Regions from separate parts of the Paenibacillus sp. NRS-1760 genome, predicted to be linked through region 3. Evidence: riboswitches for the same ligand, from Rfam matches in the RefSeq annotation. Region 3 holds a riboswitch; each other region holds the start of a gene.

Region 1 (7,625 bases), on a different contig from region 3:
ATACAGTTGAAGCGGACGTTCAGGCTTTGTTCGAGAAAATCAACAAGGAGCAAAATGGACAACTGGATGTGCTGGTCAATAACATTTGGGGAGGAGAAAAATTAACGGAATGGGGAAAGCCGTTTTGGGAGCATTCGTTAAGCAAGGGCCTGTTAATGCAAGAGCGTGCCGTAAAAGCTCATCTCATTACGAGTCATTATGGTGCTCCATTGCTGGTGAAACGGAGAAAGGGACTAATCATTGAAGTCACTGACGGAATCGATTACCGTTATCGCGGAAGTTTGTTTTATAGCTTGGCCAAAATTTCACCTATTCATCTTGCCGCGGCAATGGCAGCTGACCTTAAGCCCCATGATGTAACGGCTGTTGCTGTAACTCCCGGCTTCCTTCGCTCCGAGGAAATGCTGGAGCATTTTGAAGTAACGGAAGAAACGTGGCTTGATGCTGTGCATGGCGGCAAGCCAGACGCCGAGCATTTCAGCCAATCGGAAACGCCATATTTTGTCGGACGTGGAATCGCAGCTCTTGCAGCAAGCAGCGATTTGCTTGAAAGATCCGGACAAGTATTCCCGAGCTGGCAGCTGTCTGATGAGTTCGGCATAACCGACGTCGATGGCAGACAGCCGCACTGGGGAAATTATGCGAAGCTGCATGGTTTCTTGTAATACCTACTTTACCCGTTTACAACTTCTCCGCCGTTAATATGCAGCATTTGGCCTGACATATAACTGGAATCATCACAAGCTAGGTAGACGTAGGCAGCTGCTAACTCATGCGGCTGTCCTGGTCGTTTCATCGGTGTATCTGAGCCAAAAGTGGCTACGGACTGTTCATCGAATGTCGCTGGAATAAGCGGCGTCCAGATCGGTCCGGGAGCTACACCGTTAACGCGAATACCTTGCTCAGCCAAATTCACTGATAATGCGCGCGTAAAGGAAACGATTGCTCCTTTTGTAGCGGAGTAATCAATTAACGTCGGATTGCCTTTGTATGCCGTTATAGACGCCGTATTGATGATGGAGCTGGATGCCTTCAAGTGCGGCAAAGCGACGATCGTCAAATAGAACATGCTGAACACATTCGTTCGGAACGTAGCCACCAGCTGATCCGACGTAATATCCTCAAGCTTCTGCTGCACATGCTGCTCTGCCGCGTTATTCACCAAAATATCCAGCTTCCCATACTCCTTAATCGTCTGCTCGATGACACTTTTGCAAAAATCCTCTTCGCCGACGTCGCCAGCTATAAGCAAGCATTTCACGCCAGCTTTCTCTACAACTTCCTTCGTCTTCTCTGCATCGTCATGCTCATTCAAATATACGATCGCTAAATCCGCGCCCTCTTTGGCAAAAGCAACGGCTACCGCGCGGCCAATGCCGCTATCTCCACCCGTAATAATAGCTGTCTTCCCTTTCAGCTTGCCTGCCGCTTTATATGAATCCGATTCAAAAATCGGCAGCGGCTTCATCTCGGATTCAATACCCGGTTGACGGTTTTGGTGCTGCGGCGGGTTAATATTTTTTTGTGATGACGATTTAGACATGAGAAAATCAGCTCCTTATATTTTTTCCATAAAAGATTTCATCCATCTCGGTCTTTAATCTTCTCGTAATTTCCTCTTGCTCTATGGTTGACAACGAATCCTTCGTATAGCCGAACAAATAGTTGTTCAAATCAAATTGCTTCAGCTTGCATTTGGTATGAAACACATTTTCTTGATAAATATTAACGTCGATCATGTCATACAAAAGAGTTTCCTTCTTCGGTATGTAGTTCTGAATCGAGTTAATATCATGATCAATAAAAAGTTTATAACCATTAATGTCGCGCGTGAAACCTCTCACACGATAATCCAGCGTCATAATATCGGTATCAAATGAATGGATCAGATAGTTCAGCGCTTTAAGCGGTGAGATCTCGCCGCAGGTCGATACATCAATATCTGCGCGGAACGTGCTTATCCCTTCGTTCGGGTGATACTCCGGATACGTATGAACCGTTATATGGCTTTTATCCAAATGCATCACTACGGAATCAGGCAAGGGACCCGGCGATTCTTCAAACGACTCATTGGGTCCGCCAATTACCGGCCCTTCAGATACGAGCAAAGTAACGCTGGCACCCTGCGGCTCATAATCCTGCTTTGCAATATTAAGCACATGCGCTCCAATAATATCCGATACTGTTTCCAAAATATTCGTCAGCCTATCCGAATTATATTGTTCGTCTATATAGGCGATATATGCTTTACGCTCTTCTTTCGTTCTCGTATAACACACATCATACATATTGAAGCTGAGTGACTTCGTTAAATTATTAAAGCCATGCAGCTGAATTCTTTGTTCCGGTGTAAGTTTCAAGCGCACATCCTCCTTTTCAATAATTACTATTTCCTTTTACCCAAAGACCGATGCGGCAAAACTTTTATGTTGCACAAAAAAAGCATTTCACGCCCCCGGTTTTACCGAATGTAAAATGCTTTTTCCATCTCATTTTTAATTATGTTTTTTCAATTCCTTAATCCGGAGTATCGGATCTCCTACATACACCTGTGTTTGAGGAAGCATCCCATCACGCTGCTTAATGGCTAGGAAATTAAGCGTATTGACGAGCTCATCCTGCTGCTTTTCTTTTAATTGAAATTGCACACCATATTCATAAATGTCTTTGCCCAGTTCATTGTACCAGACGATAAATCCGAATAGCACATACATTTGATTAAGAATTTTCGTCTTAAACATCAAGAGGATATCGCTGTTAACGGGCAGCTTCACACCGACTATAAACCGGAGCCCACCTGGCCCGATGTTTCGAACAAACACCTCTGTACTCCCAAGCTTCACACTGCTTCCTTTGAACATCGTAATGGTCATCTCTGCCAATAGACAATGCTTCAAATCGATTCGAAAGCTTTTTCTCCTATTAACGAGCACTTCTTTACTAGGCATAAATAAAGCAGGCTCTTTACAAGATCTTCGGCTCAATAGCTGTACGATGCTGTCCGGCTCTACAGGACGACTGAAATAATAACCTTGGATTTCATCGCATCGCTGATCGCGTAAATAGTTGAACTGCTCCTTCGTTTCAACGCCTTCAGCCACTACCTGCATGCCAAGTTCGCCAGCCAATTGAATAATGCATTCAATAATGCTTTTATTTCTACGATCCGTCATCAACTCCTCGATAAATGACCGATCAATTTTGATCGTATCGAGTGCCAAGCGCTTCAATAAATAAAGAGAGGAATAGCCGGTTCCAAAATCATCAAGCGATACTTTGATTTTTCTTTTCTTCAGCTCCAGCAGCAATTCAGTCACCGCATTCTCATTGCTAATAAAGGAGCTTTCCGTTATTTCAATTTCCAATCGATCTTGGGAAATTCCTGTCTCCTCGATGATCTGATCGATGGTATGCAATATATTTTGCTGAAGAAGCTGCTGCACCGAAAAGTTAACCGACAGCGTAACCGAAGGCAGGCCTAAGCTCTGCCACCGTTTATGCTGCATACAGGCTTCGCGAAGCACCCATTCTCCTATCGATACAATAAGCCCCGTTTCCTCTGCGATCGGTATGAATTCAGACGGAGCAACCAATCCCCAATCCGGATGATTCCAGCGCAGCAGCGCCTCAACGCCAACAATTTCCATCGTTTGCGAATGTACGCGAGGCATATAATGAAGGAACAGCTCTCCTCTTTCCTGCGCTTTACGCAAATCATTGCTGAGTGAAAACAATTTGAATGATTGCACATTTAAAGAAGCGGAATAGCACTGTGATTGGTTGCTGCCTCTGGACTTCGCATGATAAAGAGCCGCATTTGCATTTTTCATCAACTGCTCCACCGAGCTCCCATCGCCAGGCGATTGACTGATTCCAATACTTGCGGTTACATTCAGCTCATATCCTTCTATCAAAAATTGCTCATTGATAAGCTTAATAATAGTAGCTGCCATATCCTTGATTTCGTTTAGCTGCTTTACATCAGCTATAATAATTGCAAATTCGTCTCCGCCAAGTCTGAATACGGTTTGGCCATCACGTAAATTGCTCATCAATCGAAAGGCGATTTGTTTCAGCAGCTCATCCCCAATTGGATGCCCCAGCGTATCATTTACATATTTGAAACGATCCACGTCAATCAGCACGATCGCCAGCCTCTGCTTAAAATACTCGCTTACCCTTAGCTGCTTATCTAGCTGGTCTTCAAACATTCTGCGATTTGGCATCTCCGTTAAATAATCGTGGTAAGCCAAATATTGATTTAATTCCTCAGCCTTGCTCCGATCCGTAATATCAAGGACTACTCCAACGATTGCCTGCTCTCCCATATTTGACACTTGATTATAGTGCACTTCGCAATGAATAATCGTCCCATCTTGTTTAATGGCTCTGTGGCAGAAATTAGATAAAGACTGCCCCTCCTGTACCTTCGTTAGTTGATTAACGACGGCTTCACGGTCTGACGGATGGATCGTCTGAATAATATCCATACCGATCAAGGAGTCATAACCAAACATTTTATTGAGCTGATCGTTTGAATAAACGAAGTTGTTTTTTTGCGCGACAAAAATACCGACAATGGATTGCTCGACAATACTGCGGTATTTTAATTCGGTCTCAGTCAACGATTGCTCAATCATTTTTTGCTGCGTAATATCCTTGGCAATGCCGTAGACACCGATAAGCTTTTTATTAATAATGATTGGAATATTGGTCACATTAAATTCGACCGTTTGCCCTGTTCTCGTAATGCCTGTCGTATCATAGTTTTGAGGGTTCCGCGTCTTGAGCGTTTGCTCAAAATATTGAATCGTTTTATCCAGCGCTGCGGCATCTACAAATTTATGAAAACTATCATTTATAATTTCCTCTTTCGTATATCCAAAAAGTTGCTCAAGCACTGAATTGCATGACAAAAAACGCCCTTGTGCGTCTAAAGAAAAGACCGCGTCAGGGTTGTTTTCAAATATCGATTTATAAAGCTGCTCTTCGATTGTGAGGCGATGCTGTATTTTTTTATTTTCCGTTACATCCTGAATCATGCCTATCGTCAACAATATCTCGTTTTCGGCATTCCGTATGAAAGTAATGTTTTCCACCACATATCTAACTTCACCGCTCTGACGAACGATTCTGTACTCGGAAACGCTTTCCTTTTTTGATTCAATTGCAAGGTGGAACTGCTCATTAACGCGCTCACGATCTTCGGGATGCACGAACTCAAAAAATTGTTCAATCGTCATCGAGAAATCAGATTTCATACCATATATTTCGAACATTTGATTCGACCAGGATGCTTCTCTGCGAATATGGTCAAACTCCCAGTAACCTAAATTAGATAGCTTTTGAACAATATTAAAACTACCAACATTAACATTGCCATTAAAACGTTTAATCATTTGTTTCATTGCTAAATATCCCCTCTTATTCATAACGTAGGCGGTAACCTGAAGTTTTTAAGGAGAGGATATAGGTATGTTATCACTCATCCTTTTGGCAACCCAGCCACCTTTGGAAATTTCCTTTAGGCCTGTTGGCTTTGCGTCATTGTCTTTCGACAACTTTGCTTTTTACTAGGACTTTTTACATATACCAGTATTCCATATTATTCCGATATATACCATAACCAATTTCATAATAGGTCGAATGATGTAGAAAAACCTCCCATTATGGGAGGTTTGGTATATTGATGTTTTACAATCTAGGATCGATTTCCTTCTCTTTGGCAACCTCAAACAAAAGATTCGCAACAGCCGCTTGATATCCATTGTTTTCCGGGGCAATTTCAGCAAAAGGAATCGCCAGCATATGCTGTCCTAGCCGGTACTCGTTAAATGATGTACGAAGCTTTTGCGTAATATTTTTTTGCTTGATGAGCTTATTGTACTTGTGCGGAAATCTATAATCATAACCGTAAATAATAGACATGTATTCCTTATTACGCACTTTCATATAGGGAACCGTGTACGGCTGAGGCACCTCGGGCTTAATCACGACACCTTCCATATGATTGTCTACCGTAAGCGTGTAAAAATATTTTTCTGCAAGCTCATAGCTTTCCGCATCAGACAGCACAAGCGTGATGAATGGATCGTCAGAGAGGAATCGATACATCTCAGAGGTTTTCCACGCTGGCAGCTGCTCGCTTCCGTCCACGTATACGATTTTGAGCAGCGAAAAAGGCTTGTATTCAAGCTCCCCTGCCTCGGCATACAGCTCCAGCTGCCTCTTATACGTTTCATATGCTTTGATATGCTCGTCAATTGGCCTATTTTTCTCAAGAATAGAATGAACATGCTTAAAATTTTGATAGACGGCTAGGCCATATTTCTCATTAATAGCCCCTTTGCTAAGGTGAAACTGATCCTTTTCAAAACCACTTTCCTTGAAATCATGCGCAAGCTTTCCGAACGCTTCCTCGAATCCATTCGCCTTCAGGAAAGCAAGCTCTGTCTCAAGCCCCTTCTCAATAGGCTTAAACTGCTTTTCGATGAGACCTTCTCCCAGCGCCTCCCATGGCAAAAGCTCGCCATCCAGCAGGAGCATCGATATATCGTTTTCCTTCATGTAGCTCCCGAATCTTTGCAGCAGTCGCTCATAAACAGTGGTCAGGTCAACCTTATTTATTTTGTATCCATTGCGGCTCACTGCAAAACATTGCTCGATATCTGCATGCAAATAAACATTGCAGCGTGATCCCATGTATTTGGGCTGCAGCACGACCTCTTTAACACCGCGCTCCACAAAATAGTTCAGCCCTTTCCTCAGCGATTCCAGCTCACCCGCCGCTTCATCCTTATCTGCAGGAGACATGGTTCCTGAAATAAAGTTAATTTTATTGCGCGAGCAATACTGCAATCTGCGGGCTTCATCATCATCCAGCTCCTGCACCGATACTTTGCGTTCCTCTTTGAAGAGAGCAGGAAGCTCGCCTTCCATGCCGGCTATTGACGATTTCTGTGATTTGAAAGTCGGCTTCATCGACAGAGAAACCGAGGTTAGCAGATTGCCGTGAACTGCGCCTGAATCCAAATGGATTTTATTTCTGATCCGAAATGCTTGTTTAGCAGCCACATGTCCAAAAACATGATACGGCTGGTTTCCTGCTGCATCCCGCTTCAGAAACGCAAGCTGTGCTTCAATCGGCGCCGATCGGTCGAGTCTAAAATTACGCTGATGACGGACCGAATTCACATCCAGCTTGCCAATATATTTGTTCTCGCATGGCGCGTGAGTCACATAATAGGATGGTCCTGCTTTTCCTACCATTCTGTAGAAAGGCTTCGACAGCGATACGAGATGATTAAACTTCTGAAGCAGCTCAGCATCGCCTCTCAGCACCTCAGTCGAATCGAAGTAGGCATGCAGCAGCTCGTCTTCCACACCTTTGATTTCACCACGCATATATTTATGGACGAAGTTTTCATGATTGCCAAGCACAAACAAAAACTTATCCTGATTCGTATATAGGAAATCAATGATTTCCTTAGTGCGGCTTCCCTTATCGATCCAATCTCCAACGAGCAATACTTTTGTACCTCTGACCTTTCCTGTCTCAACCAATACATTGCCCTCTAGTTGAAACCCATGGCTAACGAGCAAAGCCTTCAGCTCATCCACACATT
Region 2 (7,625 bases), on a different contig from region 3:
GTGCTTGGGGCGGTACAGAACGCCCGAAAAACTCAGGCTCCACGCCTACCGAAGTATTAGTTCGCAATGGCGTAATTGAGGAGATTTCAATCGATAAAGCAATCGCAGGTCAAGCACCTGCTGATGGATACATACTCCGGTCGCATGGCCTTGCTGCTAATTATGTGAAGGAGCATTTACAGGTTGGGCAAACGATCAATGCGGATTATGCGCTCGTTTCGCAAACGACAGGAGCGAAGGTTGATCCGAACTCATTTGAAATGATGGCAGGCGGTCATACGCTATTAGTCAATGCGGGCGCAGTAGCTCCATTCTCACGCGATATTACAGGAGTAAGCGGCTCTTCCTATACATCTCGTTCAGCGGTTGGCTATTCACAGGATGGCACTAAAGTATATCTGATCACGAGTGAGCGCAGCGGCGGGAATACGGGCGTAAACTTGAAGGAGCTTCAGCAAATTATGCTGCAGCTGGGCGTATATAAAGGCGTCAATCTGGATGGCGGCGGTTCTACAACGATGATCGAGCGTCCACTGGGAACAAATGATTTGAAGCTGTCGCATCCTACGCAATACGGCACCACCCAAAGAAGTGTTGCAAACGGCATAGGTGTATTCACAACTGCTCCAGCAGGTTCGCTGAAAGGCATTTCTGTGAGTGGCGCTAATGTTATGTTTATCGGTCAAAAATCGTCGTATTCATTAAAAGGCTATGACACGTACTATAACCCGTTTGAAGTAGACAATTCATCTGCCGTATGGAGTACCGAGAAAGCCATTGGCACGTTCAAAGGCAATGAATTCACTGCCACAAAGGCGGGTAAAACGAATCTCACTGTGAAATCAGGAGCGATCTCTACCAAACAAGAAATTGAAGTGATTGGACAGGACCAAATTGCATCGCTCTCCATTGATACGAGTGCCGGTGTGCTGGCAAAAGGAGCAACGGTTTCTGTTCCGCTTACTGTAAAGCTTAAAAACGGAAATTCATATAAGCTTAGCGCCGACTCCGTGAAGTGGGAGTTTGTTGGATTTACCGCATCTAGAAGTGGCGACAACCTAACTGTTCAGTCGGTTAACGCAGGTACAAGCACCGGGTATGCCATTGCTCGTTATGATGGTTTTCCGACAATGATTCCATTCACACAAGGGGAAGCAGTGAGCACCTTTGAGGATTTTGAAAAATCGACCTACCCCATTACATCACAAGTCACTCCTGCGACAACGACAGGAAGCGTAAGCTTAGTATCCGATTTCCAAGGTCAAGCTTCTTCGAAAGCATTAAAGCTGGATTATGATTTCACAAACGGCACCGGAACTAAGGCATCGTATGTAGTATTTAATACAAACGGTCGTGCGATTGAGGGTTCACCTACTTCTATGACGGTTGATCTTTATGGCGATAACAGCCTGAACTGGGTGCGCGCAGAGTTCATTGATGCGGATGGCAAAGCACATCTTGTCGATCTTGCAAAACAGCTTGATTGGAGCGGCTGGAAGAATGTGAAGATGAATTTATCCTCTGTCGGGATGAAATTCCCTGTTAAACTAAAAAGAATTTACGTTGTGACGATCGCCGAAGGGCAGGATGAGCGTTCTGCAACAGGTTCTATTGGACTAGATAATATGAAGCTGCAATATCCGCCTTCCGTAACGGTTGATTCACAAACTAAGGTCGTAATGACTGTAGGCAAATCAGCTGCGACGGTTAATGGAAAAGCGATTACACTTGATTCAGCACCCATCGTTTTGAATGGAACGACATTTGTACCTGTCCGGTTCGTATCCGATGCTATGGGAGCGAAGCTGTTATTTGACGGAAAAACGGGACAAGTCACCGTTCTTCGCGGCAATAAGCTGATGGAAATGACACTTGGCAAAAAGGATCTAATTTTAAATGGCGCACTGCAATCGTCAGATATTACGCCTATCGTTCGTAATAATCGGACGCTTATTCCGGTCCGTTTATTTTCAGAGAAACTAGGCCTAAAGGTCGGGTATGACGGGAAAGCAAAAAAGATTACCATCGATTAACGATGGACGAAATATATCCAATCTGTGGTATGATAGAGTAGATTAACCTTTAATATAGAAAGGTTGCCGATCTACAGTGGACCACCTTACAGTCGATATAAATCGAGTCATTAAAAACGCAATCGAAGTGATGGAAGACAGCAAATACCAGATTTATGAAATATGTGAATCCGCGCGTACGGAGCTAGAATCACTCGAGCAGGAGCTTGAAATTGTCCTTCAAGAAACGGTGAAGACAATTGACAAGGTTGACCAGCTGGAGCAAGACTATCGCCGTGCGCGTATAAGGCTGACAGAAGTGAGCCGAGATTTCGTACGCTACAAGGAAGATGACATTAAGTCTGCTTATGAAAAGGCTACACAAATCCAGCTGGATTTGATGGTGTACCGCGAGAAGGAATCCTACTTGAAAGCACGTCGAGACGATCTGCAAAAACGTGTTCGAAATGTAGAAAATTCAATCGAGCGTGCTGAAACGATTGCTTCGCAAATAAATGTCGTACTTGAATATTTATCGGGTGATCTTAATCAGGTTACTCGTATTCTTGAGTCTGCCAAAACCAGGCAGCTGCTGGGATTGAAAATTATTTTGGCGCAAGAGGAAGAGCGTAAACGGATCGCTCGAGAAATCCATGATGGTCCAGCGCAATCACTCGCAAATATCGTTCTTCGAACAGAAATTGCAGAACGTATGCTAATCAAGCAGGAATTTGTGATGGTGCAGGAAGAATTAGTAGATTTAAAAGGACAAGTGCGCTCCGGCCTAGAGGAAATTCGCAAAATTATATTTAATTTGCGCCCGATGGCGTTGGATGATTTGGGGCTTGTGCCGACTCTTCGAAAATTCACTCAGGATTTTGAAGAGAAAACAAAAATACATACCATATTCGAGCTAATAGGTAAAGAAGCTCGGATGCCCTCTGCAATGGAAGCGGCGATATACCGCTTAGTTCAGGAAGCTTTTACCAATGCACTAAAACATGCGAGCGCTTCACATGTAATGCTCGAGATTAACTATCAGCCACAGCATATTTCACTCGTAATTCAAGACAACGGCGTTGGATTTAACAGCGATTTAATCGAGCAGGATGCTACTCGAAACGCACATTTTGGATTGGTAGGGATGAGAGAACGCATTGAGCTAATAGAGGGAAGGATGGATATAGACTCAAATCCCGGTAGAGGGACGAAAATTATAATAGATATACCTACTACTGCCGAATCTAGAAAGGAGTAAGATGATGATGATCCAAAGAGCTGCAAGCAATATGAATACAATCAAAATTTTACTTGCGGATGACCACCAGCTGTTTCGTGAAGGACTTAAGCGGATTCTAAATATGGAAGACGATCTTGAAGTTATCGGCGAGTGTGGTGACGGCATTCAAGTTTTGGAGTTTTGCAATCATACCATTCCTGAGATTGTCCTGATGGATATTAATATGCCTATAGAGAACGGTGTCGTGACGACTGAACGATTAAAAAGTATGTTTCCTGATGTTAAGGTTATCATTTTATCTATCCACGACGATGAGAGCTATGTATTCGAAACCCTTCGTAAAGGGGCTACAGGTTACCTTCTGAAGGATATGGAGGCAGAATCGCTAATTAACGCCATTCGTTCCGTTGTCCAAGGTCATGCCTATATCCATCCTAAAGTGACAGGCAAGCTCATTAACCAGCTTCGCCGTATGACGTATTTGGATGAGATGGGAATTGTCTCAGGTGCTGCAGCTGCTCAGGAACCGGGAGTTAAGTTCGTTGCTGGCGATGAGAGCCCATTAACACGCCGTGAGGCAGAGGTTTTAAGGCTTATGGCAGAGGGCAAGAGCAATAAGCTCATTGGAGAGTTTTTATTCATTAGCGAAAAGACGGTTAAAAACCATGTGAGCAGTATTTTGCAAAAGATGGAAGTTGATGACCGTACGCAAGCTGTTATCCAATCGATCAAATATGGATGGGTTACCCTGTAGTAGCCTTTTTGATCATTACTTACATATCGAACAAAACCCCGTATCGGTTGATGCGGGGTTTTTTGTTTGCATATAATGTTGCCTTGTGATGGTTGTGTAAAAGAAAAACACTCCTAAGCTGTATAAAACCAGCCTAAAAGTGCGTGGTGAAACATACAATCTTAACTATTTTCTTTGTTTTTGTCTGCGAAGAGAAATGAATCCCGCTGAAAGGGCAAATGCCCCGATGAGATAATAAGGAACTGGACTGCTTTCGCCTGTTTTTGGCAGAGTAGCAAGTGGGACTTGATCTTCATCTACAGCAACAACAGGATCGATTGGCGGCTGGCCTTCCCCACCTTCATTAACTCCTCCAACAGGTGGATCTTCATCATCAATTTCGACGATTGGTGTTGCTTCAGGTGACGATGTAGGTGTTGTCGTTACCGTAGTTGTAGCAGTAGGTGTGCTGCTAGGCGTGATAGCAGGTGTCGAGTTAGGTGTGATCACAGGTGTGGAAATTGGTGTAGTGGTAGGTGTATTCTCAGGTGTAGGAGTTGGTGTAGCTGTAGGCGTGCTCTCAGGTGTAGGAGTTGGTGTAGCTGTAGGCGTGCTCTCAGGTGTAGAAGTTGGTGTAACTGTAGGCGTAGTCTCCGGTGTAGAAGTTGGAGTAGCAGTAGGTGTCGATGATGGTGTTGGAGTAGGCGTAGAGCAGGTTTCGCCTGCGTTCACAAGTGAAAGCTCTTTCTCCTTGCCCCAATGGATCTTCAGCGTATTAGGTACAGCTTGTGGATCAGTTGGGTTGACGAGCTCCGTATTTGTTGAAAAGCTTACGGAACCTTTTCCAGGAATTACACCGTTTCCTGTTTGAGTGGAATTTGGAATTTCCCATGAATAAGAAACCTCAATGTTACTCTCATTGGTTACTTTCCAAGCTCTTGTTTTATTCGGGTCGGCGGAGCAGGCCGTTTCAAGTTTGAGCTTAGCCGTATTGATAACTGCTTTTCGCACAGAGTTATCTGTGGTTACTACGATCTGCTGGGTAGCCACTAAATCGGTGGTAAAGCCATCTAAGGTTAATTCTTTTAATGTGTAGGTGCCGATAGGCAATTCGTTGAATTGCAAAATACCGTCACTATTGGTAACACCGCTTTTGACTAATTTACCGTCTTTCCAAAGCTCGAAGGTAATGTCGACATGAGGAGCCCCTTCGACATTATTTAAAAATTTGTTGATGATGATATTGCCCGTACAGCTGTTCGAAAGCTTTAGATTCCATGCTAAAATTTTGTCACCGTGAGCGCCGGGACCCAATGTCTTAATTAAATCTCCGCTATAGATATCTAATTGATAAGGCAAGCATCTTGGAATGTTAATCGTAACGGAGTAAGTACCTGCTTTTGGATATATAATAGACTGTCCCTCAAAAAATGTTTGCTTGTTGTATGGAATGGTTGTATCGCCGGGTCCAGGTGCCCAGTCAGCAGGGCCTTCATAGCCGGAGAAGCTGACTCTAACACAATCTTTTAACGTCTGGAACGTAGCGGTAGCTGTTCCGTTATTATTGACTACGATATTGGAATGCTTGGCAATGACATCCTTGCGATCCGATGAATACTGTGGACAGCTATTCTCATCTCCGAGTGCCGCAGCATTCGTACTTTGATTGCTATCACCTTCCGCCATGGCAAGGGAACTAAGCGACAACGAAAAAATTAATAACAGAGCCAGGGCTAAACTGATTTTTTTCCTAAAATAACGCATCTTTCACTCTCCTCTTAGATACGTAGTGGGGTTCCAAGAGGGCCGGTTACACTACTAGCTCCATATAATCCAAGTGTCCAATTGTAGATTATACTTCATCGCTTCCCTAGTTATTTTGATTGTGAAAATCCACTCTCCCTTTCTATATGCGTGCACCGGTTAGATATGCATGCTTTCATATTAAAATGATAACATGTATTGGAAATTGCTCAAGGGTGTTTCTTTGTCAGAAAATGACTAATAATCATCATAAAGCAGGATATATTTTTGGCATAACACACATTTTGTCACCTTGTCCCTTGATTGCGGAACCAGTGGGCTCTTCATGGCATATAGTGTCACAAAGAGGAGGTGGCCGCCATGTTTGAACTTCTACTTCTTGTTATTGGCTGTTATGCTTTGGCTGCATTGTCGGTGCATCTGGCGTATCGAATTTGGCGAGGGCGCCAGCAATCCAGCAAGCATTATGTGCTCGTTGCTGATGTCCAGCAAAACAATATGGAATGGTATGTACGTTCACTGTTTTCTTTCTCTCGGCGAATGGGGAAAAACGTTCGTTTGACGATCGTAGATCAAGGGGTTACAGAGGAGACATTGGCTATTGTTGAACGATTAGCTAGAAAGGGTGATGAGGTCAGGATTCACTCTAATGGATCTAATTCATTGTCTGGAAGCGAAGACAGTAAGCGCTCTCAAACAGAGGGTGTGGATGGAACTCAGCTGCTATGGCTGCTCCAGGCAGAAGGAGTTGTGTCGCTTTCCGATCATGCGGTGCTAATTGATTTGCAAAATCCGACAGATTTGTCGAAAATGCCATTTTAGTATATACTCTACGGTAATGAAATAGTCGGAGTGAAGCACACTCAATAACGCAAATGCGTTGTTGGGTGTGCTTTTTTTTGTTTACCGTGCTTGCCAACATCATTCTCCTTTTGTCAGGTAAGGGAGAGGCCGTAGTTAACTTAACAGATGAATAATGAAGTCAGTTCTATAAAGTGTCGAGGGAGCGAATAGAGATGAAGGCACAATTGTATGTTGTGAAAGTGAAAGGCTGCTGGCAGGCTCGACTGACTATCAAGGCAATGGTGGATAAATACTTCTGGATGCATGGAGCGTTTGGTGAAGTGGGATTCTTGAACAACGAGATCGCAGAGGAGGGATGGCTGCTGAAAGAAGAACTGCCGCTCGGGGATGCGTGCGTTGCAGTGGAGCTTTGGGATGCGGCTATAAAACGTGGCAGTGGCGGCAGAAATAACGCGAGTAAAAGCTTAAATGAGGGGGGACGGAATGCTGATTATGAGGCGATTGAGCTGTTGGTGGCATGTGCGGAGGAAGCAAAAGCTGATGGGGCGGGTGGAGATGCAGCGACTGGCGGGTTGAATAGTAGTAATCAGAATTCTAGCGAGCTGGAGAGAAATTATCGGAAATACAGTGGAGGAGTAGAGCAAGCAGTTCATAATGGCAAGATTAGTTTGGGGGGGCGTTGGCGCTTTTTGGGTAGTCGAGGGAAGCGGAAAGGAGCGTTGGCGATAGAGAGGCTTTTTGGTTTAGTGGAGAGGTGGGAGAAGGTAAGGGGAGCTGTGGTTGGGGAAATCGGAGGAGCAGCGCTTGCGAATAATGGTGAAAAGCGTAGCAACGCTAAGCGTGTGGGTGGCGAGGAAGCGGGAGCTTATAACGCTGAAGAGCTGGGAGAGATCGCGGCAGGAGCGAAGCTTGCCGCGGGTATGCTGCAGGGACGTGCGCTTTTGCGAAGCGAGGCGCACGCCCTGTTGTCTAGCGCAAGCTGTCCCGGGGCCGCGTCAAGCTGGAGAGAATTGCTCCAGCTTGCTTCGCTGCTCGGGCAGTTGCGCCTGAGCGGATCAATCGCCGCCGTGGG
Region 3 (7,625 bases):
ATTAGCAATCGTTTGACGAGAGGTATAATCGTCAAAATCGCTTGGAGGAACATAACTGAATGTATGTATTTCTTTATTTATTGGACGAAGGGCTTTAACTGCAAAACTAACTACTGCTCCTGAATCCAACCCCCCACTTAATTGTGAACCTATTTGTTTGTAAGTGCGCAATCGTGCATTTACTGACTGTTGAAATACATCCCTGAATGCTTCAACATATTGTTCGTCCGTTTTGAAGCGAAGTTTCTTATTTGCCGTTAGCTTAAAATATCGCATGACCTTTACTTGACCATTAACCAATGTCATGCAATGAGATGGCGGCAATTGCAAAATATCCTTATACACATTTTGTGTAACGTCAACAACATCAATTACTGTGCTGATAGCTAAAAACTGTGCCATCCATTGCTCATTCAGACGTTTATGAACATCTGGCAGCTCTAACAGTGGTTTCATCGTCGTACACATCGCTAACCGATTTCCATTCCAGTGATAATACAAAGTTCTGCAACCAGAAAAATCTCTAGCAGCAAATACTCTTTGCTCTCTTTCATCCCATATTACAAAAGCAAAATCACCGATTAGATACTTGGGTGATTCAACACCCCATTTTGCATAGGAGAGTAAAATGAGCTCTGCATCAGTCATTTGCATTCTACGATCAAGGTGTACGTTTAGTGATTCAAATAATTCATTACGGTTATCTATAATTGCATCGGCACTTATGACTAAACGTCTTTCTGAATCATAATAGGGATTGCATTCCCCGACAGACTCTGGTGTAATCCATTGATTATGGCATCCAACAAACACATTGTTCTTATTCCATGCTTGAGCTGTATTGCAAGGAAACCGCGATAATTGCTGCATCAGTCTATTCCCCTGATCTAACACATGGGCTGTCTGATCAACTTCATAAACGACTGCTATTGCGCTCATTCGTGCCTCCGATTTAGATAGCCAGCGTGTTCTTCAATCGAACGAGATGCGAGCATCATTGAATGTCTTTTAGTTCTTAATAAAGAACATATTTGAATAATACACTTGAAAACGGACGTTGTCAATCGTTTTTTCACCAAAATATCACAAAATAAAACGAAACATCGTTCTTTTATAAGAACAACATTTCGAAATGGGTTTAACCTTATTTTTTTCTAATTTAGACGTCATTTTATTTTTTATTCGTTAAAACTTACAAGCTTTCGCAATTAAGAATTATTCGTTATAATAGTGTTAGTCTACAACGAAGAGATAACGGGGGAGTTTGCTATGATCGGAGAACGTATTCAGATGCTGCGCAAGAGAAAAGGCCTATCCCTAACGGAGTTGTCGCAACGGGCAGGCGTCGCAAAATCTTACTTAAGCTCTATTGAACGAGGGCTCCAGCAAAATCCTTCGATTCAATTTCTCGAAAAGGTAGGCGCAGTATTAAACGTAACGGTTGAAGAATTTTTAAATAGCGATGAAAATAATGATCGTAAAACAAGCAATCTAGACACCGAGTGGGCCGATCTAGTTCGAGAAGCAATGGCTTCTGGCGTAAGCAAAGATCAATTTAAAGAATTTTTAGAATTCAATAAATGGAAAATAAAGCGCGAGTAGCGCTTTATTTTCTTTTATACGGCTGTTTCTTGTATATCATCTTTCTTGCTTTCTTCAAGACATAGTAATACCTTTCTAACATCTTCCTTGCTAAACCCCAAAGAACGTGCATTCATGATTAATGCTACCCATTCCATATCTAAATCCTGATTATCCTCTGATTTTGTAAGTACCATTTTCCCATGTCCCCCATTCAATTTGGGACGGTTGCACCACTGACTCCATGCGTTTAAGGTGCCCAGATACTAAACGCATTTCAACGTCTCCCTATGCTTGTCATTCGTTTATAGATGTATTATAAATCACTCTAATTGCGTATGCTGTCGCTTCCTGTCTCACAAAAATGAAAGATAATTACATTTTTTGTCGAATTTATTTAACGATTGTTAAAGGGAGCGGGGGAAGGAAATAGAGCCCGCTAGATCAAATTAGGAGCTCTAAAATGTTGCTTCATTAACAGAGCTATCCGGTATATTATTTTGCTGCAAGTTCAGATTTCAACAGTGTATCTTCTTCATATCCATTCGGATTTGAAAATTGCCATCTCCACGTATCGCTGCACATTTCTTCTATTCCTTTTGTTGCAAACCAATTCAATTCTACATTTGCCTTCAACGTATCTGCATAACAAACAGCAATATCGCCAGGTCTGCGGTTAACGACCTCGTATGGAATGCTTTGCCCAGTTACCTTCTCGAAGGCTGCAATCATCTCTAACACACTGTAGCCATTTCCAGTGCCAAGATTATATATATTCACATTTGATTTTCTACTCATGTTTTCCAGTGCCTTTACATGCCCCTTTGCTAGATCTACTACATGAATGTAGTCTCTCACTCCAGTGCCATCCACAGTTGGATAATCATTTCCAAACACATGTAACTGCTTAAGCTTGCCAACAGCTACCTGCGATATGTAAGGCATTAAGTTGTTTGGCACTCCATTTGGATTTTCTCCAATTCGACCACTTTTATGGGCGCCAATAGGGTTGAAATACCTCAGGATCGTTATTCCCCAGCTGTTATCTGAACTAGCTAAATCCAGTAAAATTTGTTCTAGCATGAGCTTAGTCCGGCCATATGGATTTGTTGCTGAGAGCGGTGAATCCTCAATAATCGGAACATGTTCGGGCCGTCCATAAACAGTAGCCGAGGAACTAAATACTAATTTCTGAACACCAAATTTCTTCATGACTCCACAAAGAATTAATGTGCTCGTTATATTGGTATGATAATAAGATAAAGGCATTTGTACAGACTCTCCGACAGCCTTTAACCCGGCGAAGTGAATAACGGCATCAATAGCATGATTCGAAAATACATGCTCGAGTCCCTTTTGATCCATAAGATCCATTTGATAAAAGGTAAAGGATTTATTTGTAATCTCTTTTACCCTTTCTAAAGCGATATAGCTGCTATTAGAAAAATTATCAACAACCACTAATTCATATCCCGCTTCAAGAAGCTCAATGCAAGTATGACTGCCTATGTACCCCGCTCCGCCTGTTACTAAGATTGCCATTTTATTTACCCCTCTCAACAATTCTTAATAAAGAACAAATAAATCAAAAAAAATACCTCTCCGATGCTAAGCTCACATGCATACCTTTTCGCTGTAATAATTTATCATTGCTACATCTTCTCTTTCATCGAATTTTCTCGCAAAGTATTTATTCGATTTTTCAATAGAATCAATATCTTTAAAACTTAAGTTTATGGGGTGATTACTATTGTTATATTCTTCACCCCATTTTAAATAAGTTAAATTATCATTAGCGACCTGATCCGCATATTTCGAGTTCATAACTAAGGTTTGAAAAAACCATTCATCTGGGCACAGAGCGTTTTTGAAATATTGATAATACCATTTGTTCTGGTCAATAAAATCTATGATAAATCTTGCAACTTCAATTGGTATGCAGAACCATGAGGAGCCATGATACAACAAATAATTGTTAGGCATTAACTGGCGGTTAGGGAAAAGAACTAAACCTTTCTTATACAGTTTCAGCATTATGCTTCTGAAAATTCTAAGCGGGTGGAATGTATTGTATTGTCTTCTTGCTGAATCAAACCATTTCATATTTACATGTGCAGCAGAAATATCACGATCATGAATAAATTTCGCAGACATAAATATTTTATTGGGATTTTCCATTAAATGAACTTTAAGACCATTTTTAACGAGTAAATCCTGACCGCTCCTTAAGCATACAAAGTCATAATCTACTTTTGAGGTTAATACCTTCCTTAGCAGCATGATCGTTGCATCCACTTGGCTAATATCTCCCCATTTCACATTACAGCTTTCTTCCAACACGTTAATGCGTGGGGATCTATTAATTTTAGGTGATACCTCATCGTAATTTTTTTTATCAATATGAACATATACATCTGCCGTATCGGTTGCAGTCAATTGACTAATAAACGTATTTACTTGGGCTGGGTTTTTATGAATTTGCAATATGTAGGCAGTTGAGGGTAAAGCTGACTTCATTAGTTCACTCCCCTTAATTCTCAATAACGAACATTATATTTTAAAATAGTCCCTGTCTCAACTTGTAAGTGACAGGGATCTATTCTTTTTTTAAGGTTAAAAGCTAGCTGCTGCTAAGATCAGTGTTATCAATCAATCGGACATATGGGGCGGTTCCTGTTACTGTTACACCGCTAAATGTAGATTTAGCGATAGTTACGGATTGATTTTGCCGAATCCAATTTAAATTTACTTTCGTGTTTTCAAGATAAGATTGTGAAAATACAGCTTTGTTCGTATTGTCCGACTTGCCAATAGCTGAATTTAAAAAGGTGGTGCCTGAAACGATTGAATTGCCATCCACCGCGATACCAGAATTTTGTAGCAACGATGATCTCAGCGTAACTTGCCGAGTGAACTTTGCATCGGTCGAACCAAGCTGAACGTCACTTGCTCCCATAACTGTACTTTTAGCTCTAATAAATTCACTATTGCTAATGTGAGAAGCCTCAAATTTTGCAGAGCCTTCAATAACCGTCATGCCGTTAATCATGTTTGGGCGTCCTACATAATCTTGAGGTACGTTTATTAAAACATCGTAATTCTTTACCGTAACATTTCTAATGACAGCACCCGCTGCTAAAATATTGAAATGTCGTGCTAAAGTATTATCATTGCGCCAGTCTCGTTCTATTGTGATGTTGGACAAATAACATCTGCCGTAATTAAATCTGCTAATGTTAAATCCAGGCTGGCCAGCGTCTTTAATAACAACCGGTGGACCTCCCTTCGTTTCAGATACCTGAAATGCTACGGAAGAGATGTTTACTGTGTAATATAATTTATCAATGCTAATTCCTGTCGGAACCTTGCCTACCCATTGTTCAAATGATATTTGTGCTCCATTGCCCATGCCATGTGGGGTACTATACGTAAAAGTTCCTGTAGTCACATTAACTGCAGGTGTCCCGAAATAGCCATAAACACTGGAGCCAGTAACCGTACCATCTTTAATTGCACAGTTTTGTACGACTGCCCCTCTTACATCATTAAGCTTTAAATTCCCTCTCAGAAATACTGCACCATTCACAAAATTATCACCTTGCACACTTAAATCACAATCCGTAAATGAGTTGTTTATATATGCTACTAATGGGTAATTTGAATATGAGCTTACTCCACCAACATTTTTGCCTTCAAAGTTATTTCCAACCAAGTTAATCTCAGTACCATCAACATTAACAAAATGTCCTCTTGCGTTGCTGTAGATATAATTGTCTGTAATATATATTCTATAATTCAATTCAAATCCTGACGGATTAGTCGCAGACTTAACTGGTATATTACTTTGGCTTACAAGGGACTCAACATCAATGCCAAACATTGGAGGCGTTCCAGTTCTGAAATTTGATGTTACCCCATCATCGTCATACCCAATATGATGAATATGATTGCGGTATACATGCACATCATTTGAACCGCATAATGAAATACCTTGTCTGCGGCAATGATGAATATTAGTGTCATGAATGAGTATTTGGTTCCCCATCTGTTCCTGCGTATATAAAGAAGGATCATCATAATATTGTTCCCAGCCGGTAAGAATCCCGTCACCTGTGCAATCAGAGATCTCAATATCACTTATTTCAATATGGTTGGAACCAAAAATTCCAATACCAAAACCACTTTCGTGGGTATAAGCTGCATTATCAACCTTTCCTCGAAGCGCACTAATCTGACTATCGGTCATAGGAGAAGGCAATGAGATGGCAAATATCATTTTGTTGTTCTTACTTACGTCTTTATCCTCATTTAACAGCCAACCTCTTCCGGTTGGATTAGCTGGAGCAAAAACACCATTTGTTCGAGAACCAACAAATGTAGCCTTAGATACAGTATCTTTATATTGATAAAATGAATAGTTCGTTGTATTAACACCTGTCATGCTCCATAGTCTAAAATTTGTAAGCAGTCCTGGATTCGCGTATCGATCGAGCACTTCACTTCTAATCCAATTCGGATTATCGTTTAGTGTTCCGTCAGCGTTAACTCCACCTCTAGTGAAGTTAACATAAATCTCGTACACATGCGTTTTCTTGTCACCAGTTAATTTCCCGCCTGATAACTTGGCATGAGTAATTTTTCTCATTTCAACGATTGAATAACTCGGTGATGAATTTGTTTCCATTTCAATGGAGCAGCCTTGTTCCAACTCTAGATGAATACCGCTTAGTAGTTTAATAGCAACTAAGGAACTAGGATCCATTCTCACGCAATAAGTTCCACTGGGCAGAATAATATGTTGATAGCCCTCAGACTTTGCCCATGCAATAGCTTCATTTATCCCACTTGTTGTTGCGGCAGCATTCGAACTGTCATTGCTTATATTAAAACGATCAAGTTCAATTCGGTATGACCCATATTGCTGCATAACTTTCACCTCCGTTTTACTCTTAACATATGTAGCTTGTCAGAGAAAGGTTACTTAGTTCCGCCAACTTCCATATGACGTTTGCGTTTAATTGTCTTATGGTAAATTGTGCTTACTTTCGGAAGTTTAAGCAGCAATGAACGAGCAACAACGAGTAAATATTTAAATTCCGCCGTTCTATAAAAGAGTGCAACGTAAATAATATTAACTAGAATAAAGCAAAGGACGCTCTGAAAAATTAGCTCTAATAGTGTATTTGAAGGTATTAGTTTAATAACTCTAGTAGCAATTAGACATGTAACAGCACCAATAACTGTATAGTACACATAACTGCGATAATAGAGGCCAACAGGCTGATGGAAAACCTTCTTATAAACTAACCAAGGCGTATACCAAAAAGGAATCATTAATGCACTTATTACGGATCCTGCAAAAATACCTGCGATACCCCAGAACTTTACAAAAATCAGAGAAACGCCTAAGTTAATCACGGCTTGAAACATTGGGGAAAACCGATCCTCATGAAATATGCCGGCAGTTATTTTTACTGCACTTAGTGAATTTCGCATTCCTCTCTCATAAAATGCGATGACAAGTATAAGAAGTACAATGTTCGTCATCTTAAACTCAGTGCCTATCCAAATATCGATGAATGGCTCTACCATCAGATAAAGCATGATTGATAACAATGAATATAACCAGAAATTAAGTAGATAAGTGACTTTGAAAATACGATAAATAGCCTCAGCACTTTCTTTCGCCACTAAATTGCCTAAACTATGGTAGGTATTCGTAAAAACCTGATTCAAAAATGTCCGGCATATATCAATCAACATTTTATAGTTGGAATAGAGACCAACGGCAGCAATACTTACAAATGAAGAAATAAGAATGCTATCTACACCAAAAATAAAGTAATTCCCGACATTTTGAAGAATGATAGCTTTCATATTTTTTATGAAGCTAGCTTTCGTTTCTGGATCTAGCTTTCTTTTTATCTTTTCTCTAAGGAATGGATACATTTTATCGACAATATAGGCTACTATAATAGAGGTAATTATGGACAGGATACTCTCGACTGTTAGGTAGAGTATGTAGTTTTCTGTGAAATAGAGGA
Region 4 (7,625 bases), on a different contig from region 3:
TAATGCCTAGCGCAACGATAAATTGGTTAAATTTAACCGGAACATCACGCTCTCTCCGCACTTCTTGGCCATTCAAAAAAAATACGACTTCATCATTGGTGCGATTGTACGTAATTTTGTACGTATTAAATTCGCGCGCCGCAAAGTTTGTGTCTTCCTTAAACACACAGAAATATCTCGTTTTATCCGTCTCCGGCACCTTTACTCCCGGAAAAGGAAGAACGGCATATACACTTGCATATTTGTCATTTCCCGCAAAAAAGTCGAGTGCCCCGCCTGTCGTGAAATCGAGCAGATTCAAAGAAACGAAACCATCATAAAGATCATCAGGCGCTGTATTTTGCGACCGTGCGCGAATTTGCAGCTCAAAGCTGATCTCACCGGATTCAGGTACAAGAACAGGTTCAGCAGAATAATACATATGCTTAGCATTATCCAGTATTTGAATTTGATCGTTCGAGCGGCTAAGCGGTGCTCTTACATACAGCAGTCCATTGCGAACAATGACAACCGCATTAGGCTCTCGGTACTGCCAGAAGGTTCCGTCTTGCAGCGGAAAACCACCGATTTTCCATACTTCCCCTTCATTTAGAATCGTATGAAAATCTCCTAAAGTCCATTGCTTCTCCATATCCATGACCTCTTTCTAAGTTGTATGTTTTAAATAAGACCCTGAATGATTAAGGCAACGATTAAGATCACACCGCATCGCATCGTTGCTTTCAGCGAGGCACCCATAAGCGGTACGTATGCAGCAGATACATTATTTGATGATAACCTGCCGTATACCAAATATAAAGGTATCGCTGTTGGCAGCGCCAGCAGCCCGTAAATAGGCAATGCTTTCACGACCACGCATAGGATAAGTGAAATATAGGCGAGAAAAAGCAAAACGCGCGAGAAAACGAGTGCTCTCTTTTCTCCCCAAACGACGACTAATGTTCTTTTCCCTGCTTGACGATCAGCCTGCCAGTGCAGGAAATGGTGATTAAACAATATTAGGGTAGTCAAAAGTCCTATTGGGAGCGATAGCCAAAATGCCCGAGAATCTAATTCTGAGGTTTGTACAAAATAAGCGCCTACGACAGGCAGTATGCCGAAGGAGATCAAAATCGCGACTTCACTGTAGCCTTTGCCGCGGTATCCGAATTGGATCGGCGGAGCTACATAGAAATAAGCAATTAACGCCCCAAGCCCGCCAAATACGAGCACCGGCCAGCCGCTTGTTATACTAATTATAATGCCGCAAATCGCTGCAATGCCAAATAATGCCCATGTTACGGTCGCAAAGGTGCGAATGCTCCACGTCCCTTTTGTCAAATAGCCAGAGTTGGTTGCAATTGCCCCTTCCGTCGATTGAGCGGCCGTATCCGTACCGTTATAATAATCCCATAAATCATTGATCATATTAGAAAATAAATGGGCTGTTCCTGCCCCAACTATGGTGATGATAAATAATAAAGGATTGAAAATGCCGTTCCACACAAAAGCCCCCAGCGCACCTAACGCCACGGGAATAAGCATAACAGGAAGAACCCTCAGCCTGGATGCTTTCATAAATTGTTTAAACATAAGCTGCCACTGCCCTCTCTGTTGTCGATCGTTCAATTGAACCACTTCCATTTGCTATACGTCAACACATGGATTAAAAATGGCTTAGTTTTTGAACTTGTTTAAGCTTCTGTTTGAGCAGCTCGGTGCAATAATGATTTTGGTTTCTTAGATCAAAAGCAGCAGCTAATTGTTCGGTATCCTTTACAATCATCTCATACGTAATATCGCTGCTAACATTCAGCTTTCTCCGACGGTTTTTCGCATGCCACAATTGTAGAAATGCTCTAGCTGAAATCATATACAACAACCGATCCCAGCCTACTCTCGTATCCAGCGCATATTGGACGGTTTGTTCAAACCATTTGGCGGCTTTATGAATGTCGGTTGCTGTGTAATAAGCAAGGAAGCTCCCATATTCGCTTAAGTAACCAGGTCCCTTTAACAAACGCGCGCCTTTTTTTGCCATCTTTACAGCTTCATCTGCTTGCTCCGTCTCAAGGAGCGGGAGAAGCAGATGGCTGTACGTATTTTGCGGAATGGATTTGCAGGTCATTCGACCATCCATAATAGGCTTCATAGCTTGCAGTCCTCGCCGATATCTGCCAACTGTAAAATGATAGTAGCCAAAGCCATTTTGCTCACAGGCGCTGCAATCAGACATTCCATCTCTAGCCGTCTTGCGCCAAAGCTCATAGTTTGCTTGAGCCGACTCATGATCGCCTTGAGATAGCGCGTATCGATGAAGACATTGATAATATGGGCGCAGGCTGTGACCGTATTGTAAGCATTTTGCCTTAAAATCATTAAAAATCGAATTGATTTGATCCGTACCAAATTGCGGAAACCGCCAAATTTGATTAACAAACCATTTATAGTGCCAAATAAGGGTGAAGCTCGAATAAGCAGCCGGATCTTTTTCAAACTGAGTTAAGCACCAGGTAAACGAAACAAGAAATCGCTCTTCATAGCCCGAATCAAGCGCTGCCTCGGAATAAGTCATGCGGGCGTAATAGGAGTCTTCCTTCGTCATATGCAAATCGGCTATCCGAATAGCCTCCTCAAGCACCGCAAGCTTCTGTTTTCCCTGCGGCAAGCTCCATGCCTCGCTTCGCAATTGATCATATCGCTGCTTCATAGCTCTCGATCACCAGCCTGACTAAGACCGATTTCCAGCACCTGCATAAACGATTTGTTCATTAACTTCAGCTCCTCAGGGCCAAGAGGATATTGACCAAGCAGCAAGGCCTGCGTATAAACGGTCTCAATGCTTAGCTTCTGCATATCCGCATTCTGACAGGTCATAGCCCTCTGCATAAGCGGATTATTAAAGTTGTAGCAAATCGTCGCATATGGCACCTCATATAACTCATGGATGACAACATCCACAATGTTTGCGAACAAATCATTAGCTTCATCTTTCGTTTGCTCTGCCATTCTCAGAAAATTCACTTCATCATTTGTATTGTATAAAGCAGCCAAATCCACTGGCTCAAATCGCTTTACTACGCTTCTGCATTGAAATGGAGCTAGCAGCTGATCCGAGAGCTCCAGAAAGGAAAGAATGCTTTTATGCTCCGCGGGAGTTATGGATTGGAAGACGTTCGAGAAATTAATCGGATCTAGAACTAACGCCTCGATATCCTCATCCAGCGCAGGCAGCTTGCGTACAAGTTCAAAATCATGGACATAACCGCCGTTAATAACCATCACATTTTGCGCTTTGGCAACGCGAGCCACTTGGCGGAATTCATCAAGTGTTGAAGATACAACGATCCGTTTGTTCTGTTCCAATATTTCGCTCATCTTCATCATGCCAAATGAAGTCTCAAACGACAAGAAAGGGATAAACAATCGATAAAGCTCATCATCTTCGGCAGCCATCGCTTTAATGGAAGCAGAATGAATAACAATAATTTTCCCGAATAGTACAGGATTTGATTCTGAAAGCTGAATCATATGCTGTTTAATGTTTTCGCCAATTTCATCCTTTACGGTATGAAAAAGCTCATTTTCCATAAATGACTCCCGAGAAGCCGTTGGTCGAAGTCCATTCGTATTCATGATACACGTAACAAAAAAAGCCCAATCCGGAAGCATATTGTTAACTTGATCGGAAAGCAGCATACGTTTCATATATACCTTATGTTTTTTCTCGGCTTGCAAGCTTACAGCATAAGGAAGAATATAAGCGACACCCTCAAGCTCACCAATTACTGATTTTAAAGGTATGGCATCCAAGAAGGTTTGATACAAGTGATCTTCGCCATAGGTGAGCGCATCACTGCTATTCATGGACCACGGAGGAGTTTCCTCGTTAATCCTAATATCTGTTTTCCCTTCGGACAAATGAATCGGAACAGGTAGGAACTGACCATAATGGCTCATTAACTCCATCACACGATCCCATTCGTAATAATCCTCGTAACCCTCCTTGCATGTCAAAAACACGGTTGTTCCGATTGGAGCATCCTTCTCAAGCTTGCGAATCGTGTACGTGCCGTCTGGCCGCCCGCGCCATTCTAAAGTATCGCCTTCTAGAGCGGAGCGGGTAATAACAACGATTTCGCCGCTCACTACGAAGCAGGACAGCAAACCCACGCCAAATTGTCCAATATAGTCGTCTGCTGAATCCATTTCGTCACGCTTGGAGGTACTTCCGATTTGAGCCAAAAAAAGCTGGATTTCGGATTCGGACAGGCCTATCCCATTATCGTGAACGGCAATCGTTCGAGAACCGTAAATTTCAACTGTTACGCGTGCATCAAAACGATGTCCAAGCCGTTTGCGTGCCGTTATCGCATCAACGCCATTTTGTAGTAATTCCCTAATGAATACGCCTGGGCTCGAATATAAATGCTTTGAGAGAAGCTCGATCATCCCTTGTAAATTAACTTGAAAGTTCATTTCGCTCATCCTGTCTCCCATAGTGGATCTGTTTTGTATTGGTCTATTCCATTCATTGATTCGGCATTATACTCGCTTATCCTTCTTTATTTGCACAAAGAGGCAGGCAGCACCCCAAACCTATGGATGCTGCCTGCCTCACACGATTATCATTTTGTGTTGCTTATACTTTGAAAACAGATGCTTTCTCCTTCAAATCCTGCGAGGAAAGTGAAAGCTTCTCCGCAAGCGTGCGCAAATCATCGGAAATATCATTTTGCTTAACTGAAAGCTCGCTCATATGTTCCATTTTCCCATTCACTTCTGAAGACGTAGTCAATAGCTTGTCTACTGCAGACACGATATGAGACATGCCTGTTGTAATTTCACTAATTGCCGTAGAAATCTCGCTCACTTGATCTGACAGCATGCTGCTTTGTGATTCCAATGCTTGGAATGTGCTGCTTGCGGTTTCAGATGCTTGACGCGTCGTGTTAATAACATTCGCGAAGCTGCCGATCGTGCGGCTGCTTGCTGCCACATCGCTCTGTATGAGTGTCAGCTCCTTCGTGATCTGCTTCGAGATCATATCGGTCTGACTGGACAACTTGCGGATCTCATCAGCGACTACTGCGAACCCTCTGCCATGCTCACCCGCTCTTGCCGATTCAATGGATGCGTTCAGTGACAACAAATTCGTCTGTGTGTTCAAATCCTGAATGCCGTTCAAAAACTTAGCTACATTGTTATATCGTTCATTCATCGTTTCGAAAGCTTCAGTTAGCTTTGAGAACTGGTCTACTGTTTCATTTACCATCGAGACCACGCCAGCCATCTGCTGCGTGCCGTTATGAGATGATTGCTTCATATTTTGCATATCATTGTTTATGTATTCACTCGACGCAGCAATTTGCTGAGAGCTTGCTGAGATTTCTTCCGTAACTGCCGAAATGGATGAAGCATCGTCATACTGCGACAGCAACACTTTTCTGCCCAGCTCCACTTGGCCATTTACATCCTCTGATGCTTTTCGATTAATACCAATCATATTATCCATATTATTCGAGATGTGGAGCACAGATTCGCTCACTTCAAGCGTAGCTTTAATCGTTTCTCGCAGCTGATCGCCCATATTAGCCAAAGCGTGGTCAAGATCGCCAAATTCGTCAGAGCGAACGAGTTTTTCTTGACTTGTAAAATCATTATTGCCATACTGCTTAATTCTTTTTGTAATGCCTACAAGTCCTGTTCTAATCGATTGTGAGATGACAAAAATCATAATAGCAGGAAGAATAGCTAGCAAAATGACATTTATAAGCACAATAAGGTTCGCACTGGATATGTCTTTATCGAGAAGCCTCTGCGTCGCGTTAGCGTCTGCGGTCAAACGCTCGTGCATTGTATCGTTGGAATAACTTAGAATGACGGTATATACGCTTATTAGATTGCTTATGCGGAGCGATTTCTCATCTGATGATAATCCACTCACGTCTGTATTCGTCACTTTCAAGTTATCTAATGCTAGCTTAAGAACATTAACTTGATTCGCATAATAAGGACCATCTTCCGTTGCAGGCGGATATTTCTTATCCATATCGATAAGCTGTTTCTCCAACTCATCGATGTTGGCAGGCATCGTTTCCAAATCCTTCATGATCAGCGTTGCATCGCTTTTGCCATTTTCAATGGCATCTACCATTAGAAGCATCACTTTCAGCAGCCTATTCGATATACCTTGATAATTGCGTTCAGCACGCTGCAATTCCTCTGAACCTTCGACTGAGGTTGCTACTGAATGATTTTGAAAATAAATCAAAACGCCCGAGCCTACATTAAATAGTGTGATGATTGCGGTAACAAGCAATAATTTGCTCGTTATTTTCTTCAAACTCAATTTCTTAAACAGTATTTTTGCTCTCTCTATCCTATCCTTAAAAACCATCCTGCTTGCTCTCTCCTCTGTCTCCTGAAAACAAAAAAAGCTATCCAGCCACAGGAGGCGGACAGCTCAGTTAGCTTATTATCCTTCCGGCGGTCTGGCAGCCATAGTGCGTACACCTTAGGCCCATAACTTTGCGTCCTTGTCTTTCAACAAGTTTGCCTTTTTCAGTTTGTCTATTTTGTAGTTTACAACTTAAACCAGTATAGGACTATTTAGTGAGTTTGTCATCCCTTGAACCATATTTATTCTGTGGCTAAAAATAAGGTTGCATTGCAATAACGCCTTGCTAACGAATGAAAATAGGAGGTTTGGATGGAAATAACCGCAACGAGCAAAATATTTCGCACCGCTTCCCATTGTTTTTCTGTTAAATTCGGCAATCTGCTTGCAAATTGATTCGCTGAAGAGCGAATGACATGCTCTGTCAATAAATCTTGATGCGGATTTTCCTTCAGATGACCGGAAATGTCGAGCAGTTGATCGTTATTCGCATCTAGCTCCTCAAACATACTAGTATAAGATGCATATAATTCAATAGGCCCAACTAAATCGTCTGCTTCATCCTCTGGTTTCTTGAATACGATCTCAAAAAGCTTGCGTATGGATTCAAAATCAAGATTTGACTTTAAATCATCAATAATAAATAATAACGCAGCTTGGTTTAGAGAATATTTTTTCCCAGCTTTCGGACAATCGAAATAAGGTTTGAAATCTCGCTTTACCCAGTTTTGCATGGAGGTAATCGACAGATTCGAATATTCGATTAATTGGCCCAACGCAGCAATTTCATGTAGTGAAAAGCCTTTAATCTCATTTCCTTTAATGAGCTTTTCAATAATTGGAGGCAGCAGCGTAGACATAAATGCAGGCAGTCCCGTGCCTTTCTCCAAATCACATTGATGCGTTTTGGTCCATGCGGCTTGCAGCACTTGCAGTGGCTTTAAATTATACTTTCCGTCCAGAGCCAGCAGCAAGCAAGCCATCTCTTTTCGAGTAAGCGTAAAGGACTCCATCTCGCTTCCTCCTCGCACATTCGTCTTGCATTCCTATATTACAAGTTCATATGAACTCATCATATGCCGGAGAATGACGCTTGTAAAGGCTCGAAAATCAATGAGAATAAGCCTTTCATTCTCGTTAAATCGATTTTAAAGCGCGTATAAGGCTGTTACCGTTGGATATGGCATTTGTCATATCATGTAATCATTCGTTATAGTAGATCATAAGAATAAAAAAAATATAAACA

What was found. A riboswitch is a leader RNA that binds a small molecule or an ion and turns the genes downstream of it on or off. The one in region 3 is predicted to bind cyclic di-GMP.
Region 1: another riboswitch for cyclic di-GMP. It lies ahead of ACIFSR_RS09885 (EAL domain-containing protein); the one in region 3 lies ahead of ACIFSR_RS12570 (anti-repressor SinI family protein).
Region 2: another riboswitch for cyclic di-GMP. It lies ahead of ACIFSR_RS09510 (SpaA isopeptide-forming pilin-related protein); the one in region 3 lies ahead of ACIFSR_RS12570 (anti-repressor SinI family protein).
Region 4: another riboswitch for cyclic di-GMP. It lies ahead of ACIFSR_RS24780 (methyl-accepting chemotaxis protein); the one in region 3 lies ahead of ACIFSR_RS12570 (anti-repressor SinI family protein).

What each region holds. Positions count from the first base shown of each region.
Region 1 covers NZ_JBITPK010000009.1:12,209-19,833, reverse strand. Annotated here, with positions in the region: gene ACIFSR_RS09900 (SDR family oxidoreductase) at 1-665, shown strand, start outside; gene ACIFSR_RS09895 (SDR family oxidoreductase) at 674-1,543, opposite strand; gene speD (adenosylmethionine decarboxylase) at 1,551-2,360, opposite strand; gene ACIFSR_RS09885 (EAL domain-containing protein) at 2,496-5,408, opposite strand; cyclic di-GMP riboswitch class I at 5,493-5,578, opposite strand; gene ACIFSR_RS09880 (metallophosphoesterase) at 5,695-7,625, opposite strand, start outside.
Region 2 covers NZ_JBITPK010000008.1:540,620-548,244, forward strand. Annotated here, with positions in the region: gene ACIFSR_RS09495 (stalk domain-containing protein) at 1-2,033, shown strand, start outside; gene ACIFSR_RS09500 (sensor histidine kinase) at 2,110-3,270, shown strand; gene ACIFSR_RS09505 (response regulator) at 3,278-4,006, shown strand; gene ACIFSR_RS09510 (SpaA isopeptide-forming pilin-related protein) at 4,172-5,749, opposite strand; cyclic di-GMP riboswitch class II at 5,781-5,864, opposite strand; gene ACIFSR_RS09515 (hypothetical protein) at 6,110-6,571, shown strand; gene ACIFSR_RS09520 (DEAD/DEAH box helicase) at 6,766-7,625, shown strand, end outside.
Region 3 covers NZ_JBITPK010000010.1:339,071-346,695, reverse strand. Annotated here, with positions in the region: gene ACIFSR_RS12580 (asparagine synthase-related protein) at 1-939, opposite strand, end outside; gene ACIFSR_RS12575 (helix-turn-helix domain-containing protein) at 1,270-1,602, shown strand; gene ACIFSR_RS12570 (anti-repressor SinI family protein) at 1,617-1,778, opposite strand; cyclic di-GMP riboswitch class II at 1,797-1,878, opposite strand; gene galE (UDP-glucose 4-epimerase GalE) at 2,077-3,123, opposite strand; gene ACIFSR_RS12560 (beta-1,6-N-acetylglucosaminyltransferase) at 3,196-4,098, opposite strand; gene ACIFSR_RS12555 (right-handed parallel beta-helix repeat-containing protein) at 4,202-6,508, opposite strand; gene ACIFSR_RS12550 (lipopolysaccharide biosynthesis protein) at 6,559-7,625, opposite strand, start outside.
Region 4 covers NZ_JBITPK010000016.1:39,960-47,584, reverse strand. Annotated here, with positions in the region: gene ACIFSR_RS24800 (DUF6081 family protein) at 1-631, opposite strand, end outside; gene ACIFSR_RS24795 (prenyltransferase) at 661-1,572, opposite strand; gene ACIFSR_RS24790 (hypothetical protein) at 1,646-2,689, opposite strand; gene ACIFSR_RS24785 (HSP90 family protein) at 2,686-4,458, opposite strand; gene ACIFSR_RS24780 (methyl-accepting chemotaxis protein) at 4,622-6,379, opposite strand; cyclic di-GMP riboswitch class I at 6,465-6,549, opposite strand; gene ACIFSR_RS24775 (DUF1836 domain-containing protein) at 6,622-7,392, opposite strand.